DNA from 4 places in the Halobacillus sp. H74 genome. Region 3 is predicted to be linked to each of the others. Evidence: riboswitches for the same ligand, from Rfam matches in the RefSeq annotation. Region 3 holds a riboswitch; each other region holds the start of a gene.
What was found. Region 3 has a riboswitch for thiamine pyrophosphate ahead of ACTWPX_RS06160 (YkoF family thiamine/hydroxymethylpyrimidine-binding protein). Riboswitches for the same ligand answer to the same signal wherever they lie in the genome.

Region 1 (4,127 bases), on a different contig from region 3:
CGCGTACAGCAAAATGATTGGTCGGCCCATTTCCCTTCCCTAAATCGAAGGAATAGCGGATTGCTTCTGTTACATAATATTTAGCTTCTTCCACTGCTCTCCCTAGTGAATGACCCCGACTTAAATTAGCCGTAATTGCAGCCGAGTACGTACAACCCGTCCCATGTGTATTTGCAGAATCGATCCGTTCTGTCTCAAATGACTGGATGCGGCTCCCATCGAATAAATAATCAATCGCCTTTCCGTTCAAATGACCACCTTTCACAAGTGCTGCCCCGGCGCCTAAATCCGTCACGATATGTTTTGCAGCCATTTTCATATCTTCTTCCGTTTCAATCGTTTCTCCAGTTAAATGTTCTGCTTCCGGGATATTCGGGGTCACTAATGTTGTCAGAGGAAGGAGCTGTTTTTTCAGATACTCACGTGATTCCGACTCAATTAAAGGATCCCCGCTTTGGGCGACCATGACAGGATCCATCACATAGAATGCATCCACCTTCTCTAGCCACTCTTTGAAGGCTTCCATCATATTTTTTTGGGCAATCATTCCTGTTTTCAGAGCATGAATCGGCATATCTTCGGAAACGGATTGCAATTGCTGCCGAAGCATTTCTACAGGAATATGGTGCACATCCCTCACCCCCGTGGTATTTTGGGCAACAATGGAGGTGATCGCACTCATCCCATACACCTTCAGCTCCTGAAAAGTTTTCAAATCAGCTTGGACACCTGCACCTCCGCTCGGGTCTGTTCCAGCAATGGTTAAAGCACAAGGGATCTGTTTCATCGTGACACCGCCTCCTCTAGTGGCCATTGTTCACATGTGTAAGACATCTCCCAAAAAGCCAATTCCAATTGACAGCTTTTCCGGAAGGCTGTTTTCATCTGCTGTTTCTCCATTTCAGAAGCTTGCTCAGCATACTTATCCAGTCGTGCACATAACTGACCTGTCAATCCTGCTACTTCCTCTTCTGCATAGAAGTTAATCCATGTATAAAAGGGGTGAGAATCATTTGGCTGATACTGCCTGATCAATTCGTTCCCAATTTCCAGGTACGTCCAGGGACAAGGAAGCAAAGCAGCTAATATTTCTCCAAGGCTCCCTGTGTGGGCATGATAGAGCATGTGCTTGATGTAATGATCTGCGGTAGGTGGAAGTTCATACCCCTGCAATGCCTCATAATCGACGCCGATCACATTACAGAAATTGTGATGGGGGTGAACTTCGCTATGAAGAATGAAACCGATTTGCTCGTTGAAAAGTTCTATATCTTCTCTCTGTGCAGACTTGGCTACCGCAAGGCCATATACATGCATGAAAGCATTCAAATATTCATAGTCTGCTTTGATATAATGAGCTATAGACTCATGAGGAACATCGCCTTTCCCTATTCCCTGCACGAAAGAATGAGCAAAAATTTGTTCCAGGACATCTTGATTTTCATTTTTTAATTGTTGAGTAAATGACATAGTGAGCCTCCTTGATATATTCGGAAGCTACCAGGAGGGAGGTTTTGAGGATCCTGAGGACTACTTCCCTCCGCTGGCATGACCCAGATCAGGTGTTGAGGGACAAAGGAATCTATCCTTTTCTCAGCGAGTACTCGCGCCCCTAGTAGTTTCCGTGTATTATGGTTGTAAGAGATATTTTTCAACTTCTATCCGAGACAATACAAACCAACCGATCATTGCCCCAGAGATACTGCTGACAAGAAACGACGGTAAAAAAGCAAAGGCACCCGCCGAGCTGCCCATCACCAATTGAGCAATTGGTACAGCTACAAAAGCACCGATCACACCGGTTCCTATCACTTCTCCGACAATAGCGGAAGCTTTTTTCCTGTACATTTTGTAAAATAGACCCGCAAAAAGGGCCCCTACCATACCGCCCGGAAAAGCCAGTATCGTACCTAAACCTAACAAAAACCTTAAAATACCAATGCAAAAAGCGATGCCGACAGCAGGGAGAGGTCCCAGTGTCACCGCAGCCATCACGTTAACAGCGTGCTGGACAGGATATGCTTTAGCCACACCGGCAGGAAACCATAGGAATTGAGCACCAAGCGTGCCTATGGCTATGAACACGGCCATTGTAGTAAGTAGGCGTGTATGCTGCATGTATACCTCCTTTCTTATGAGGAGAAACAAAAAAGCCAGATCCCTAGAAGGACCTGACTTGGAATGAAGACAGTCGATATATAAATCGTCTGACTACTTCCCTCCGCTGGTATTAACCAGATCAGGTTCGTAAGAGTCAGAAAGCTTTTTCGCTTTCCTCTCAGCCAATTCAGGCTCCCCTAGTAGTTTAATAGAATTATTCGCTTGGTTGGTATTCATCATAACAAATTCGGATTTATCTGTCATGTGAAACTTTTTTATGAAAGAAACGTCCATGTAATAACAAAGTAAAGGAGCGATCTTCATGAAAAATTGGTGGATGATTGGTTTGCTGGTCAGTTTCTCCTTTCTCGTTGCCAGCTGTGGAACTCAAGAATCCAGTTCTCAAGAATATGACCCAGCAGATGAAAAAGAAGCACCTGCCCCGGACATGAGTGGATTTGTCATGGAACAAGAGGAGGACAGAATTTTAGTTGTCACCTCAATGAATGAAGAGACCACTCAGGAAGGACGGGCGATGTGGGTCTCTGGAGTTTCCAGTGACCCATGGGTAGGAAAACAAGTGGAAGTTTGGATAGACGGAGAAATTTTAGAGTCTTTTCCTGAACAGGCGAAAGCCGAGAAAGTTCAAGAGCTCGAAATGAGTGAGGTGGAAGGAGCCGATCTCAAAGCATCAGAAGCCCTATCAACAGCCTTGTCTGAAATCCGATCCACCGAGGATATCCTTGTAGTTGAAATGCTGGCATTCGATGTAGATTCTGATAAATGGACGGTCAAACTCCATAGACGCGGGGAAAATGATGATAAACTGAAGGAAATCGTCGAGGACAAAAAATAGAGCGCCTCCTTTTTTAGAAGCGCTCTATGTCTCCACCTTTTTCAATAGCCATAACCTTACACTTAATTCCAGCAAAAAGAGGTCATCTGCATCCAACAGGGATAAACCCGTCAAATGCTCAATGTTACGGAGACGATGAAGCAGCGACTGTCTATGCAAATTCAGCGCCCTCGCCGTCTGGCTCACATTGCTGTTGTATTTATTGTAGATCATAAAGGTGTGGATCAATTCGGTTTGCCTTTTTTGATCATAATCAATCAGTTGTTTTAATGTGTCATGCACAATATTCCCGATTTCCTTTTCATGGGAGAGAGCCATGAGAAGTCTATTCATCCTGGTGTCACTGAAAAATGTCCGCTCCCCTTCTTCATGCTGCTGTCTTCCAATCTTCAAAGCCGTCACCGCTTCTTCATAGCTCTGATGAAACGTGCGGTATCCCCCTTTGTGACAACTAATCCCCCAATTGATGGTAATTCCTGCTAACAACTCGTGAAGCCTTCGTTCAATAAGGTCGAGAAACTGATTGGTGGTTTCTTCAAAATTTGGCTGGTCCGCTTCTAAATAAACAATGACCTCGCCTTCCTCAAATGTTGTCATCGTCAGCCTTTCTAAAACATCACCCGCGTGGGTCACTTCTTTTTGGATATAGTAATTCCGGCTATGCATCGAAGAGGATTGAACCGAGTGAGTGGGAGAGCCGATATGGTCGTCTACAGGCTGCACGAAACGGATGTGACCGACCAGGCATATATAAGGTTTTTCTAAATCATATCCTAACAATTGAGCCTTTGATAAGAGTGCTTTATCCATCTGGACATCTTTCTTGGCCAGTTCAAGAAGAAAATTATCTTTCAGGCGGATTTCAGTCATTTCAATCGCATTTTCTTTCACGAAGTAAAGAGCACATGCGGTCAAAGCGTGTTCAAGAATATTCAGAACGACCCACGATAATTTTTGGCCCTCCTCAGGTTTGAATAAAAGGTAGCCTTGTTTCTTATAATTCGATAAAATCGTCAACTGGTGACAATCGTGTTCACCGATCCGATAGGTCTCAATATAATGGACAAGGGGGTGGTCACTGGCGACGTCCGTTGTCACCAATACACTTTGCTCTTCTTCGCGGCCGTTCAATACATCGATGAAATAGCGATCAAAGTGCTGGTTCGCCCTT
Region 2 (4,127 bases), on a different contig from region 3:
CCACTGCTTCTTTCTGCATTTTGAAACTAGGGTATTTGCCAGTCCCTAACATCAATCGTGAATGGAAATGTTTAGCACCTATTTTTAACATGATTATCCTCCTCCTACAAAATGAACAATTTCAACAGCGTCTCCATTGGAGAGCTTTGTGGTTTCATAAACATTTTTACTGATGATTTCCCGATTAACTTCCACAACCGAAAACACTTTCTTCACTTTATATACATCGAGCAAATCAGCCACTGTCGTTTCCTGTTCTGATAACTGCAGGTCTTTCCCATTAACGCGAATATTCATAACGGCTGCCTCCTTCTCTTTGAAAGCGTTCCGGTGAGAACATTTCCTTAAGCACATTAGGAACTGTCTTTCCTGAAATCATGTCTTTGATGATTTGGCCGGTGGCAGGAGCTAGCAAGATTCCATTACGATAATGACCGGTGGCAAAATACAGCCCCTCCATTTCAGGATGCTCACCGATGATCGGCCTGCCATCGACAGAACCTGGCCTAATCCCTGACCAACATCCATGGAATGCTTCCTCTTGTAAATCAGGGAAAATGGAGAATACATCATTCATCAATTTTGATAACCCCCCAGCTGTTGTGGTCGTGCTTCGGTCCTCAGGAATGGTAGTCGCCCCGATCACAAGGCGTCCATCCAGCTTTGGCACGAGGTAAAAATTGCGGAAGAATAAGGTTTCATTTACAAAGTGCCTGTTAGGTTTGATGGAAAAACATTCGCCTTTTGTCGGAACCATAGGGTTTGAAAGACTAGTTCCAGTAAACCAACGACCGCTTTCAGCCCCTGAAGCCACTACAATCTTTTCAGCAGTGAGTGAACCATTTTCAAGGTGGACTTTAAAAGACCCTTTTGATTTTTCTATCCTTACTACCTCATTATTCTCAAGCAGATCTCCACCATGAGCTAACGCCCCTCGCTTAAAGGCTTCACAAGCTTGTGTGGGTTCAACATGTCCATCCTCTTTCATGAATAATGCTCCAGATGCTTTTTTTGTAACGGCAGGTATCCGCTCTCTTAGCTGGTGACCCGAAAGATACATTAAGTCAGGAAACAGGTCCCTTTTTGCGAGCAAATCATCGTGATGTCGTGGATCTATAGCAATTTCCAGCATCCCGAATTGTGAAAAGCTGATATCTATTCCTGTTTGTGCGTATAAGTCCGTACTTAATTTTTTATACAGATTTCTGCTATTCTCACAAAACTGGTGAAAAGCACCTGCTTCTTTATTTTCTGTATGCACCCCGAGCATGCCGGCAGCTGCCTTTGTCGCTCTATTGCCACTTGTATTCTTTTCCACCACTAACGAAGAATGGCCACTTTCACTCAAATAATAGGAAACCGAATGACCTATGATTCCCCCACCGATAACCAACGTATCTATGTGCTTATCCATCATAAAGCCCCTTCCTTTTGTAACGATCCGCCGCTTCCAGAGGATCTTCAGCACTGAATATCCCAGACATGACCGCGATCCCTTCCACCCCTATCGCAGTCAATTCTTTCACTTTTCCAGGATCAATTCCCCCGATTGTCACCACTGGAATACTGAGCACCCCAGTAAGGTTGGCGACGTTTCCGATTCCTCTAGGAGCCCTTCCTTTTTTACTGCTTGTGGAATAAACGTGGCCATACATGACATAATCCGCTCCTTCCTCTTCTGCTTGTATAGCTGCATCTATGGTATGTACAGATACACCTATAGTGAGATGCGGATAGATTTTCCTTACCTTGTTGACTGCTGCCCCATTTTCCGGAAGATGAAGATGATCAATCCCCGCCAAACCCGCAACATCCATATGTTTATGAACACAAAGCTTCTGTTTAGGAACTCCACTTTCCAGCAAGTTCCTTACAAAAGAAAGATACCCAGAAACCGTCTTTTGTTTTTCCCTCAGAATGATGAGGTCAACAACCTCTGCCAAATCAAGAATGGTTCTTACCAAATCTGTTTCTTCCATTTCTCCATTAGTAACGGCAACTAATTTCACAACCTCACCTCCTCAACAGGAATATAAAAGCCATCTCCCACACTCGCAGAGCTAAACAAAATTTTTAACCAAAAAAATGCCACCTTCCCGGAGGAAAGTGGCATGACCTATTTTATTACCAACATGAAAATGCATCCATTTCACGTGTGAAAATACAAAGGCTTTGTCACTTTCCTCCGCTGGTTTTAATGCCAGTTCAGGTTCAAAGAGTCTCGAAGTTCCACTTCAATCTCAGCCTTTAAGTAAAGGCACCCCTAGTGAGTAATTCATTAAATTTTATTGTTGTCACTTTAACCTTACAATATTTTGAAAGTTCCGTCTACCGTAAGTAAGTATCTTTTCGGTCAATTCTACTTCATTCATCTAATAAAGCCAACCGAAAAACTTAAAATCATATTACTGAACTTATCATCGATTACAGGAAATCTGATTGTGATTCTCATCAAAAATGCCCGCTTCAAAAAAGTGACCATTGAAAAAACCTTTTCAATCTGGAGGAGCTGTTAAAGTTTATTGTTGCTTCTCACGAATCGATTGTCGATGGAGGCTTGCTGCGAGCATCACCCACCGAACGCTCATGGACGTGTAAGAGCCCGTATGTCTCATCGAAATAAAAAAGCCGAGTTGAACGATAAAATCGTCCTACTCGGCTTTTTCTTTGATGCATAACTCAGAAAGTTGCAGTTCTCAGTAGACTATCAAAATAGGCGGTTTAGCATTTAGATCCTTTATTCAACGTTGCATTGGTTAAAGCTCAGGATTACTGCTGTTTAGATTGTTTGCGGAGGAAGACACCTGCCGCTGCGATTGCTGCAAGAATGGATGCATACAACCAGATGTTGCTATCTGACGCTGTGCCGCCCATGCCTGTATCCGGCATTTCCTCTGGCATTTCTTCACCCATGAACTTATCAGGGTATGCACCTACAATCCCAGTGGAAAGAGCTTTAGATGCACCGAACATATGAGCATAAGAATCTCTTAGAGTCATGTAGGTTTTCTCATAGTCTTCAGCTGCATATTGATCAAACGTATTGAACAAGTAATCGGCATGTTGCTGCAGACTTGGAGCCAGTTTATCTGCACTTATCTCGCCTTTAGTACCTTGCTCAAGGAACTTAGCGAATGTTTCACGATAATCTTCCAACGCTTTCATGGCTTCTTCTTTCTTCACTTCATCATCATTTCCTGTCGCTTTTACATAAGAAACGAAGTCATCGATGTGCTGTGTCCATATGTCATTGAACTGGGAACCAGCTTCTTCACCAAAGATGGACGTAATCGCTTTCGTCAAGTCTTCTGTATTATTTGAAAGAGCTTTAGCGGATGCTTCAAAATCTTCTGATCCATCAAGACCATTTTGCATCGCCATCGTAGCTAGTCCAACATGTTCACTCAAAAGGTGGTTCAGGTTAGAACGAAGGTCGGCAGCTGGAGTGACAGTTTTCGTATTGTTGAATTTATCCGGGAATTGATTAACGATGGCACTAGACATCCCTTTACTTACGCCATACATATGCTCAATGGCTTTACGCTCTTTCATATACGCTTCTTCATAATCACCTGCTACATATGCATCAAAAGCACCGATCAACTGGTTGACGTGCATTTGCAAGCCTTCAGCAAGACCATCTGCTTTTAAGCGGTTTCCGGTCGCTTCTGAAATAAATTCAGAGAAGTCCTCACGATACTGGTTCAATTCATCCAATGCCATTTGTTTTGCTTCTTCATCTTCATTTCCTGTCGCTTTCACATAATCGACGAAGTAACCAATGTGAGAAGACCACATCTCATTGAACTTCTCACCAGCCTCTTTGCCATATACAGATTCAATAGCAGCTGTGAGGTCATCAGTGTTGGATGATAAAGCAGCAGCAGATTGTTCAAAATCCGATGCACCCTCTGCTCCTTTTCTCATTGTTTCAACAGCCAGGTATGCATGCTCACTGAACAAGTTGTCCAGCTGGGATCGCAACTCTACTGCTTCCGTTTGAGTTTGTGGAATCTTATGTTCTTCAGCGTTCACGATATCCAAAGACGTAGGGAGTAACAGACTTGCACTCATTGGTACGACTAATAGAGCTTTTTTGAAATTCATGATTCATTCATCTCTCCTTC
Region 3 (4,127 bases):
ACATAACCGATTTCGCTGCGCAACTGTTGTTCGCTCCATTTGCTTAAAGTACGATCATGCAAAGTGATCTTTCCGCTTGAAGGTTTCGTGATGCCTGCCAGCAGTTTGGACAAGGATGTTTTCCCGGTGCCATTTGCCCCGACAATAGCAATCCATTCTTTCTTATGAATAGCCAAATCAATGCCGTTTAAAATCTTTTTCCAACCAATATTGCGTGTTGCCAGCCATTTTTCTGTTTGCTCTGCAGTCTTTTCTCCAACAACAGGAAAATCACCGCCTGAGGCCACATAGTCAGCGATCGTTAACGGAAGATCCCCACACCAGTTATGACTTAGGGCCTGTTTTGTAGCATATGGCAAAGATATACCATGTTGTTGCAGGGCAGGGGCAGAATGAAGCAACCCTTCCTGAAGAGACCCATCATAATATACACTGCCGTCCATTTGTAAAATGAAAACACGGTCAAGGATTTCAACCCAGCCTTCCAGTTGATGTTCGATTACGACCAGGGTCAAGGAAAGATGTTGTTTCAGGTATCTCAGCAAATCGATGAATTCCCGGGTCGCGATTGGGTCGAGGTTTGCTGTCGGCTCATCCAAAATGAGTACCTCAGGTTCCATCGCTAGCACACAGGCGAGTGCCAGCTTTTGTTTTTGCCCCCCAGAGAGTTGTGCGATCGTTTTTTCTTTATATTCAAACAAACCTACCCATGTTAAGACTTCCTCGACTTTTGCTCTCATAGCATTTAATGGCATAGATAAATTTTCTAATCCAAAAGCGACTTCATCTTCCACTGTGAGCATACAAAATTGTGTTTCAGGATCTTGGAAGACGACACCAATATGCTTGGAAATTTCACCTGGTTGATAATCGTTTGTTCTCTTTCCGTGTACCCATACTTCCCCACTCATCTCTCCATCAAGTTCTCTCGGGTATAGTCCATTCAAACAATGGGTGAAGGAACTTTTTCCAGAACCGCTTGGACCGAGGATCAGCATATCATCACCCTCCATTATGGAAAGCGAGACATCCTGCAGCACCGGTGTTACACAATCTTCATAAGAAAGAGTCAGGTTCTCTGTACGTAGGATTTGTTTAGTCATGCTGCTCGTTGCTTTCTGCGTTCTTTTCCTAAGGCAAAGCTTGAGAGTACTCCCGTTTTTGCCAGAGAGTCACTGAGTGCTTTTCCTAGGACGCCTGAAATTAGCGCACCACTGATGATGCGGACAATGAACATGGCCAGTACATAACCGGTACTTAATGCAGCGAAGCCTGAGAGGAAGTAACCCCATACGAAACTGAAGACGGCAGCCATCATACCGGCGAGCATCAAAGTGAATAAATCATAGCGTTTATAACGGGTCATTGCGAACGCCGATTCTGCTCCAAGACCCTGGATCATCCCAGTTACCATCAATATCGGTCCCACCGCATTACCAAGCAACACTTCGACAGTGGCAGCAATTGTTTCTGATAAAAAGGCAGCACCGGGTTTGCGGATAATATAGGCAGCGATGATGGATACAATGAACCAAATCCCGAAGATGAAATCATAGCCGATAGGTCCGAAAAAACCGACAAGAATTTTCCCCACAGGTAGAAACGCGAGGTAGACGACGGCGAATACAACAGAAAGTACGGACATGACGACAATCTCTTTAAGCTTCCAGCTATTCATCATTCAGTCTCCTTATGTGAAGGACTGTTGGCTGATACAGTGACCGTCATCACCGTATGCGAAGAACCGCTTGCTTCTGTTTCACGAAAGACATCTTCAAGCCCTGTGAAAATATCATGCGTATCCCCGTCCAGTCTTGTTGAATAATGAGCAGGGGAGACTTCAACCCCTTTTGATTTCATGGCTTCTATTTGTGCGTAAATGGTATCCATATAATCACCGCCGCCCATAGGATATAATGAAAATTTAGCCGCAATCGGCAGGCGGAGGCCCGTTACATTCGTTTCATTCAGACGTTCAGACGACTCATCCATATACACATCTCCGGATGTATCTCCAGGGCATCCGATCGAAAAAGTACCTTGAAACGCTACGTGGACACCAGTTTTCGCGATATGCAAAAGAATTGCTTTCGTTACATCAAAAACGTGTTCCATTCGCCCTCTCACAGTTGTAGTCACATCATCGGTATGCAGCCATACTTTTGATGTATCGACCTCTTTCAAACTATCCATAATGTACGTAACAAACTGATCGGACATCGGGTGCACCGAAAAGGAGCAGCCCACAATACGAGAATTTTCACATACTTGATTCATTTTTATTCCTCCTTTTTTTAAAGCACAAAAAAACTGCATCCCATGGGAATGCAGTCCAACTATCGAAAAAGGAAGAACCTTGAAGGTCTTCGGCGAGAGCCGACTGCACTTCCCCACGCTAGTATTATCTAGTTCGGGTGCCAAGGGTCGGAATTATTTCCTCTCAGCCGCGTTACGCAGCTCCCCTAGTGCTAATCAATGGTTATGCAGTTATCGTACTTTGATTTCATAGTAGCGGATGTCGCTGGATTTGTAAACGGTTTGTCTTCAAGAGTTTTATTTAGTCCCTTTCGCGGGTTCTGCTTGGGGGAAAAATCTCTGATCGTCGAAAAACTTGGGCGATGTATAGTTCTTCATTGAAATCCGCAAACAAATTTGTATGTTTCACCTGAGCACCTTGTCCACACTTAACACCTCCTGAAACATAGATTAGTAATAGTTTTATATGGAAGGAGGTGGTCATATGATAGGGCTGAAAACAGTATCGACTGGCGTATTAAGAAAAGAACCTGTCACTATATCCGCTGTCGTCAACCTTGTTAATACAGGGCTGAGTTGTGAACAAGTCGTCATTGAAGTATGGAATTGGAGTTCTTATTCAAATCCTGTACAATTGCCGGTATTAATCGGAAATAACCAGCCAGTTGACTTCCCATACTCTCTTCCCGCTGGTAACTTAGCTGTGATGTACACGAATCTTTCAGGAGTTTTATTCTACGAAGTACGTGTAACTTATGCGGAAGATACGAATATCGTTGTAAACAGTTTTGGCAGAAGTAATGCATTAGCTGCTCAAGAAGGGAACACAGTCTTGAATAATCAATTTGTGCAAATTGAGAGCGACTGCTCCTAGTAAATAAAGATAGGATGCTTCTTAAAATGGAGCATCTTTTTGATTTTGCGGATGTTTTAAAAAATTGGAGTAAAAAGTACCAGATTATTGAAACTATTTGTGGTTTTCCATCGTATTAATAATGAAAGCGATTGTACAAGACTTAGGAAAAAAGCCTGATACGGCACTGGATAAATGATTCTTTGTTTCAAAACCTAATCTCTATGGAAGGGGGACCGTTATGTATTTTCCTTCGAAAAAAGATTCCTGGTTAGCAATGATTCTATGGGGTGTTGTTCTAGTATGCCTGATAGATGGAATTTTCAACTTCCAATGGGGAGTTTACATGCTGCCGTCGCCACTTGATGGTTATTTTATGAAACTGGCAGTTCTGCTCATTATTAGCGGATCGTTATTGTGGGTCTGGTTCCGCACCGGGTACAAAATCGGGGAACAGTGGCTGATCGTCCATTTTGGTCCAATTAAGAAAAAGATTCCTTTAGAGGAAATAGGGAAAGTGTTTCCAAGCAAAGATCCATTCATTGCTCCCGCACTATCCGTAAACCGCTTGGAAATCCATTATGGCAATGGGCGTTATGTGAAAGTTTCTCCGAAAGATAAGGGGTTGTTCCTGAAACAATTAAGAGAAAAATTGACCCGCAAGGAGAGTCCTTATGATCATAGTTGAAAAGCTTATGAAAGCAGGAGGAAAGGAAATTCCTTATACTCACATCAAAAATGGTGGATCAAAAGTCTGCTTTATGCTGTCAGGAGGGTTCCTTTGATTTTTCTTCCGCTAATTCGGGTAACGAAAGAGTGGAGGTGTTCGTATGACAGAGGAAGTAGATGAACAGGAGCAAACAAAAGATGAATATGTAGACTTGAAGATGGGTAAACATGATGTATTTTTCAAAAAGAGTTATGAGATTCTCTACACCTTGAATGATTTCTTATTAGGGCTCTGGTTCCTGATCGGAAGTGTGTTTTTTTATTTTGAATCAACGAAAATGTGGGGAGT
Region 4 (4,127 bases), on a different contig from region 3:
TAATGACGGTGATATGGGGCCGGATTTTAACACTCCAAATGTCGATAAAGATGAACAGGAGCCTGATCTTGAAGAAGAACCATCTGAAGAGAGAAACAACAATAACAACAATCGAGAAATGGATGAACGCTTAAGGTAAGTCATTGATGTACATGAAAAAGCCCTGGTCTGGGCCAGGGCTATATTTAATGTTCATCCCCTTCATACATAAGTATTTTCACTTTCAAATAATTCATTTCATACTCTTGGTCTCCGATATGCATATAGACCTCGTTTAAAAGCTGGCGCACCTCCTCACTTAAGTTTTGCTTCGCTAATACTTCTTGCCACTTGTCCATTTTTTGCATGGTTTTATTCATAACTTTTCGCCTCCTTACTCTATAATCGTTAAAAAGGAGGGTTTTGGTGTCATTATTTTAAAAATTTATTTTAAACTTTTATATGGGCTTAGTCGTCCTCATATTTAAGCTCGAAATCCTCTACCTCATCACTAAACTCCACAGGTATCCCCATAAAGTTCAAGGTCATCATAAGTGGATCTCCATGTTCATCGACAATGGGTCGATTCCTAATTTGTTCTCCAAACCATCCCTCATTCATCTTTATTTTAGCTGCATCATCGTTAAGGAAAATTTCCATTTCTAAATCCTTGAAAGCTCTCATTTAATGACCTCCATTTTCCAGTTTACTTCTAATATGATTGTGATAACATACATATTAACAGAACAAATGTTCGTATTAAAGAGGGGGTGACTGTAAATGATGGGAATATTGAATCGTGCTGCAGATGCTAAGAAGAGTCTTGAGATAATTTATGTAGATGGGAAAGGGAACATGACTCAAAGGAAAATCCGCGTTGTAGAAGTCCGTGAAAATCAAATCCTCGCTTATTGTTACTGCCGGAATCAAGTACGCTTATTTAGTAAAGACGGAATTCTTTCAGTGTTTCCTTGTAATGAAAGGAAAAGTGTAGTCATTTGATAAATAGAACCGCAAATAAGGGGGAAAAGACCAAACTTCTTAATCACATGATTGACTACTCCTAACAAATTACAATATGTATTAAACCTGTTCAGAAAATAATCAAGGAATCCCTTTAAGGGATTCCTTGATTAAAAAGTAATTTATTTATCGTTGGTATGGTTCTCATCTGGAGTAATTTCTTCAGATGCTTCCATGCTTAATTCACTACTTGGTTTAATATTTTCTCGTTTTTCCTTTTTCTCTCTATCAAGGCTTCTTGCTACAGATTTGTGGAAGAAATACTCAAAGATTGTTAAGGAAATTGCTGAATATATTGAAGCTTCGAATACGTCATTTCCTACAGTTAAAGCATCGGTCATAAAATACAGGACAACAAAGGCTAATACGAAGTCTGCACTTGTAGCAACTGTATTATTGGATCGTGAAAGTATCATTAAGTCCCCCAATGCATACGAAAGTACATTAAGTACAAGGGTAATTAAAAATACATTTCCGAATGATACATCAAACCCGAGTCCTAAAATGATATAGAGAATTACTAAGCTTAACAAAAATTTCATGGCGAGTAGTTTTAAATGTGTCATTGAAATCACCTCCTCATTTTTTATTATCTCCAAGGGAGGGAAGGCTATCCTTGTAAATGTATCTCTAAAAAGATATGCCCTTATAATGAAGAAACTCGGGTAAGTTATTTATGATTTGGGGCAGAAATGGGGCAGAATTTTATTATTATTGCCCCAATTTCATTGGTGAACGTCGTTTTTAATCTTAAAAAACGTTGATTTAATGGTATTTAGACCTGCATGAGCGATTGCTATCCGAACTACTCCAACAGCCTTCTAAGCTGTAGGTCGTTCCGTGGCCAGTTTGAGCTTGTACTTCCGACTGGATAATGACTGGATTTTATTTATATATACACATATCCTATTTGATCTCGCACTAACAACGTAAAGTTGGAACACCGATTATCTAAGGGTTCTTACGTCTTATCTTCTATTATTTATTTAATACAGTGAATGGGCGGCATGATGTAATAACGCCCAAAACCCTGGTATGAAAGGGTTTGTAGCCTGATATAATCCCTGATTGACATACTTCTTGTCATTCAAAAATCGGAAAACCATATAAATGAAAGCCTCTCGTAGTTCAAAGAACTTTTGAGAGGCTTTTTTATGTATGTAAATAAAATAGGGATTTTTACTTTTTGTAAATATCATTCAGAAATTGTCTAGTTTCGTGGTGCCAATCCACAAATTGAAAAAAGTCAGACAACAGTATAGACGAATAAATAAAAATAATGTATGGTATAAATGAAATCAATGAAAAATTTAATAGGTGAATTCACTAGGGGAGCCTTTTTTAAAGGCTGAGATCAAAGTATAACTTTGGAACTCTTTGAACCTGACCTGGCTAAAAACACCAGTGGAGGAAAGTGCATACATGAAATATAACAATTATATTTCATCTTGTTAGTATAATTGAACAAGCCACTTTTCTTTTCTGGGAAGTGGCATTTTTTATGTCTAGAGAGTGCTGCTATGAGACTGCGTATCTATTACCCGTTCCCTACGTTCAATTCCCGGATAACAATTTAATAAGTATACTTCACTGGGGGAGCCATGAATTGGCTGAGAGAAGCTTGGAGCTTTGACCCTTATAACCTGATCTAGATCATACTAGCGGAGGGAAGTGAAGCGAGTGGAATCTTTCTTTCTATATCTATATTCAAAAGTAATAGCTCGCTCCTTCTCGTGAAGGGGCGAGCTATTTTATTTTGGAAAGGAGCAAGTATTATGGATAACAAGTTAGTTCGGTTATGGAATGAAGTGGAAGAAAGAGAAGAAGAAATTTTGACCCTATTGTCCGATTTGGTATCCTATCCAACTTTGAGTCCGCCTGCCAGAAATGCGGAGAAAGCTCAAGAGTACATGGCCGATAAAATGAAAGGTCTGGGCTTTTCCATCGAGTCATGGGATCTGTATCCAGGGGATCCTGTGGTAGTAGGCACTAAACGGGGACAAGACGAAGACCAGGCGAAGAGTCTGATCATTAACGGCCATCTCGATGTAGCAGCAATCGAGGAAAATGAGCGATGGGAGTATGATCCATTCGTATGTACGGTAACGAAAAACAAAGTAATCGGGCGCGGGGTAGCAGATATGAAAGGAGGCATGGCTGGGGTTCTTTTTGCATTGCAGGTGTTGCATGAAGCTGGTGTAGAACCTAAAGGAAATCTCTCTGTCCAATCCGTTGTTGGGGAGGAGGTTGGAGAAGCAGGGACTAAGTCTTGTTGTGATAGAGGGTATCATGCTGATTTAGCGTTAGTAGTCGATACAAGTGACTGTCATATTCAGGGGCAGGGTGGTGTGATCACTGGCTGGATAACAATCGAAAGCAGAGAAACACTTCATGATGCCCAAAGGCGGTCGATGGTCCATGCTGGGGGTGGACTCCATGGTGCTAGCGCGATAGAGAAAATGATAAAAATAATTACAGCGTTGCAAGAGTTGGAGCAGCACTGGGCAGTCACGAAATCGAGCCCTGGTTTTCCTTCCGGTTCCAATACAATCAACCCGGCTGTAATTGAAGGCGGCCGTCATGCGGCTTTCATTGCCAATCGCTGCTCGTTATGGATCACCGTCCATTACTATCCGGACGAACACTATGAAGAAGTGATCAGAGAGATAGAAACGCACATTAATCATGCAGCAAAGGCAGATCCCTGGTTAAGAGATCATCCACCTCAATTTTCATGGGGTGGTACGTCCATGATAGAAGAACAAGGAGAAATATTCCCTGCATTTTCAGTGGACACCAGGCATGCCGGGGTTGAGTTGTTGGCAAACGCACATCAACGTATTTACAAAACTCCAGTGGATTATTCTATGTCTCCTACTGTTACAGATGGGGGATGGTTAGCGGAGGCCGGCATCCCTACTGTCCTGTATGGCCCCGGAACACTAGATCAAGCACATGCTGTTAATGAGTCGCTGAATCGAAACCAGCTTTTACGGTTCACCAAAACAATGGTCACTTTTTTATATGACTGGTTTCAATATTCTGAGCGAAAGGATGAGATATGATGTTTACCGATCGTCTTTATAATCATGCTAAACCGATATGGGATGCCTATCTCGAACACC

Region 1: it holds a riboswitch for thiamine pyrophosphate, as region 3 does, so the genes downstream of both, thiW (energy coupling factor transporter S component ThiW) here and ACTWPX_RS06160 (YkoF family thiamine/hydroxymethylpyrimidine-binding protein) in region 3, are expected to answer to the same signal.
Region 2: it holds a riboswitch for thiamine pyrophosphate, as region 3 does, so the genes downstream of both, ACTWPX_RS16515 (thiamine phosphate synthase) here and ACTWPX_RS06160 (YkoF family thiamine/hydroxymethylpyrimidine-binding protein) in region 3, are expected to answer to the same signal.
Region 4: it holds a riboswitch for thiamine pyrophosphate, as region 3 does, so the genes downstream of both, ACTWPX_RS07070 (acetylornithine deacetylase) here and ACTWPX_RS06160 (YkoF family thiamine/hydroxymethylpyrimidine-binding protein) in region 3, are expected to answer to the same signal.

The regions. Positions count from the first base shown of each region.
Region 1 is NZ_JBQQCI010000001.1:345,498-349,624, forward strand. It holds gene thiD (bifunctional hydroxymethylpyrimidine kinase/phosphomethylpyrimidine kinase) at 1-787, opposite strand, end outside; gene tenA (thiaminase II) at 784-1,470, opposite strand; TPP riboswitch at 1,519-1,624, opposite strand; gene thiW (energy coupling factor transporter S component ThiW) at 1,630-2,118, opposite strand; TPP riboswitch at 2,200-2,309, opposite strand; gene ACTWPX_RS01675 (DUF3221 domain-containing protein) at 2,423-2,956, shown strand; gene ACTWPX_RS01680 (PucR family transcriptional regulator) at 2,981-4,127, opposite strand, start outside.
Region 2 is NZ_JBQQCI010000007.1:161,129-165,255, forward strand. It holds gene ACTWPX_RS16500 (thiazole synthase) at 1-91, opposite strand, end outside; gene thiS (sulfur carrier protein ThiS) at 94-297, opposite strand; gene thiO (glycine oxidase ThiO) at 281-1,414, opposite strand; gene ACTWPX_RS16515 (thiamine phosphate synthase) at 1,407-2,009, opposite strand; TPP riboswitch at 2,164-2,275, opposite strand; gene ACTWPX_RS16520 (copper amine oxidase) at 2,770-4,107, opposite strand.
Region 3 is NZ_JBQQCI010000002.1:557,415-561,541, reverse strand. It holds gene ACTWPX_RS06170 (ABC transporter ATP-binding protein) at 1-1,103, opposite strand, end outside; gene ACTWPX_RS06165 (ECF transporter S component) at 1,100-1,678, opposite strand; gene ACTWPX_RS06160 (YkoF family thiamine/hydroxymethylpyrimidine-binding protein) at 1,678-2,277, opposite strand; TPP riboswitch at 2,371-2,474, opposite strand; gene ACTWPX_RS06155 (hypothetical protein) at 2,741-3,130, shown strand; gene ACTWPX_RS06150 (PH domain-containing protein) at 3,351-3,797, shown strand; gene ACTWPX_RS06145 (YrhK family protein) at 3,940-4,127, shown strand, end outside.
Region 4 is NZ_JBQQCI010000003.1:112,021-116,147, forward strand. It holds gene ACTWPX_RS07045 (hypothetical protein) at 1-139, shown strand, start outside; gene ACTWPX_RS07050 (hypothetical protein) at 186-359, opposite strand; gene ACTWPX_RS07055 (hypothetical protein) at 448-663, opposite strand; gene ACTWPX_RS07060 (hypothetical protein) at 760-981, shown strand; gene ACTWPX_RS07065 (YndM family protein) at 1,125-1,568, opposite strand; TPP riboswitch at 2,321-2,432, shown strand; TPP riboswitch at 2,585-2,689, shown strand; gene ACTWPX_RS07070 (acetylornithine deacetylase) at 2,778-4,067, shown strand; gene tenA (thiaminase II) at 4,067-4,127, shown strand, end outside.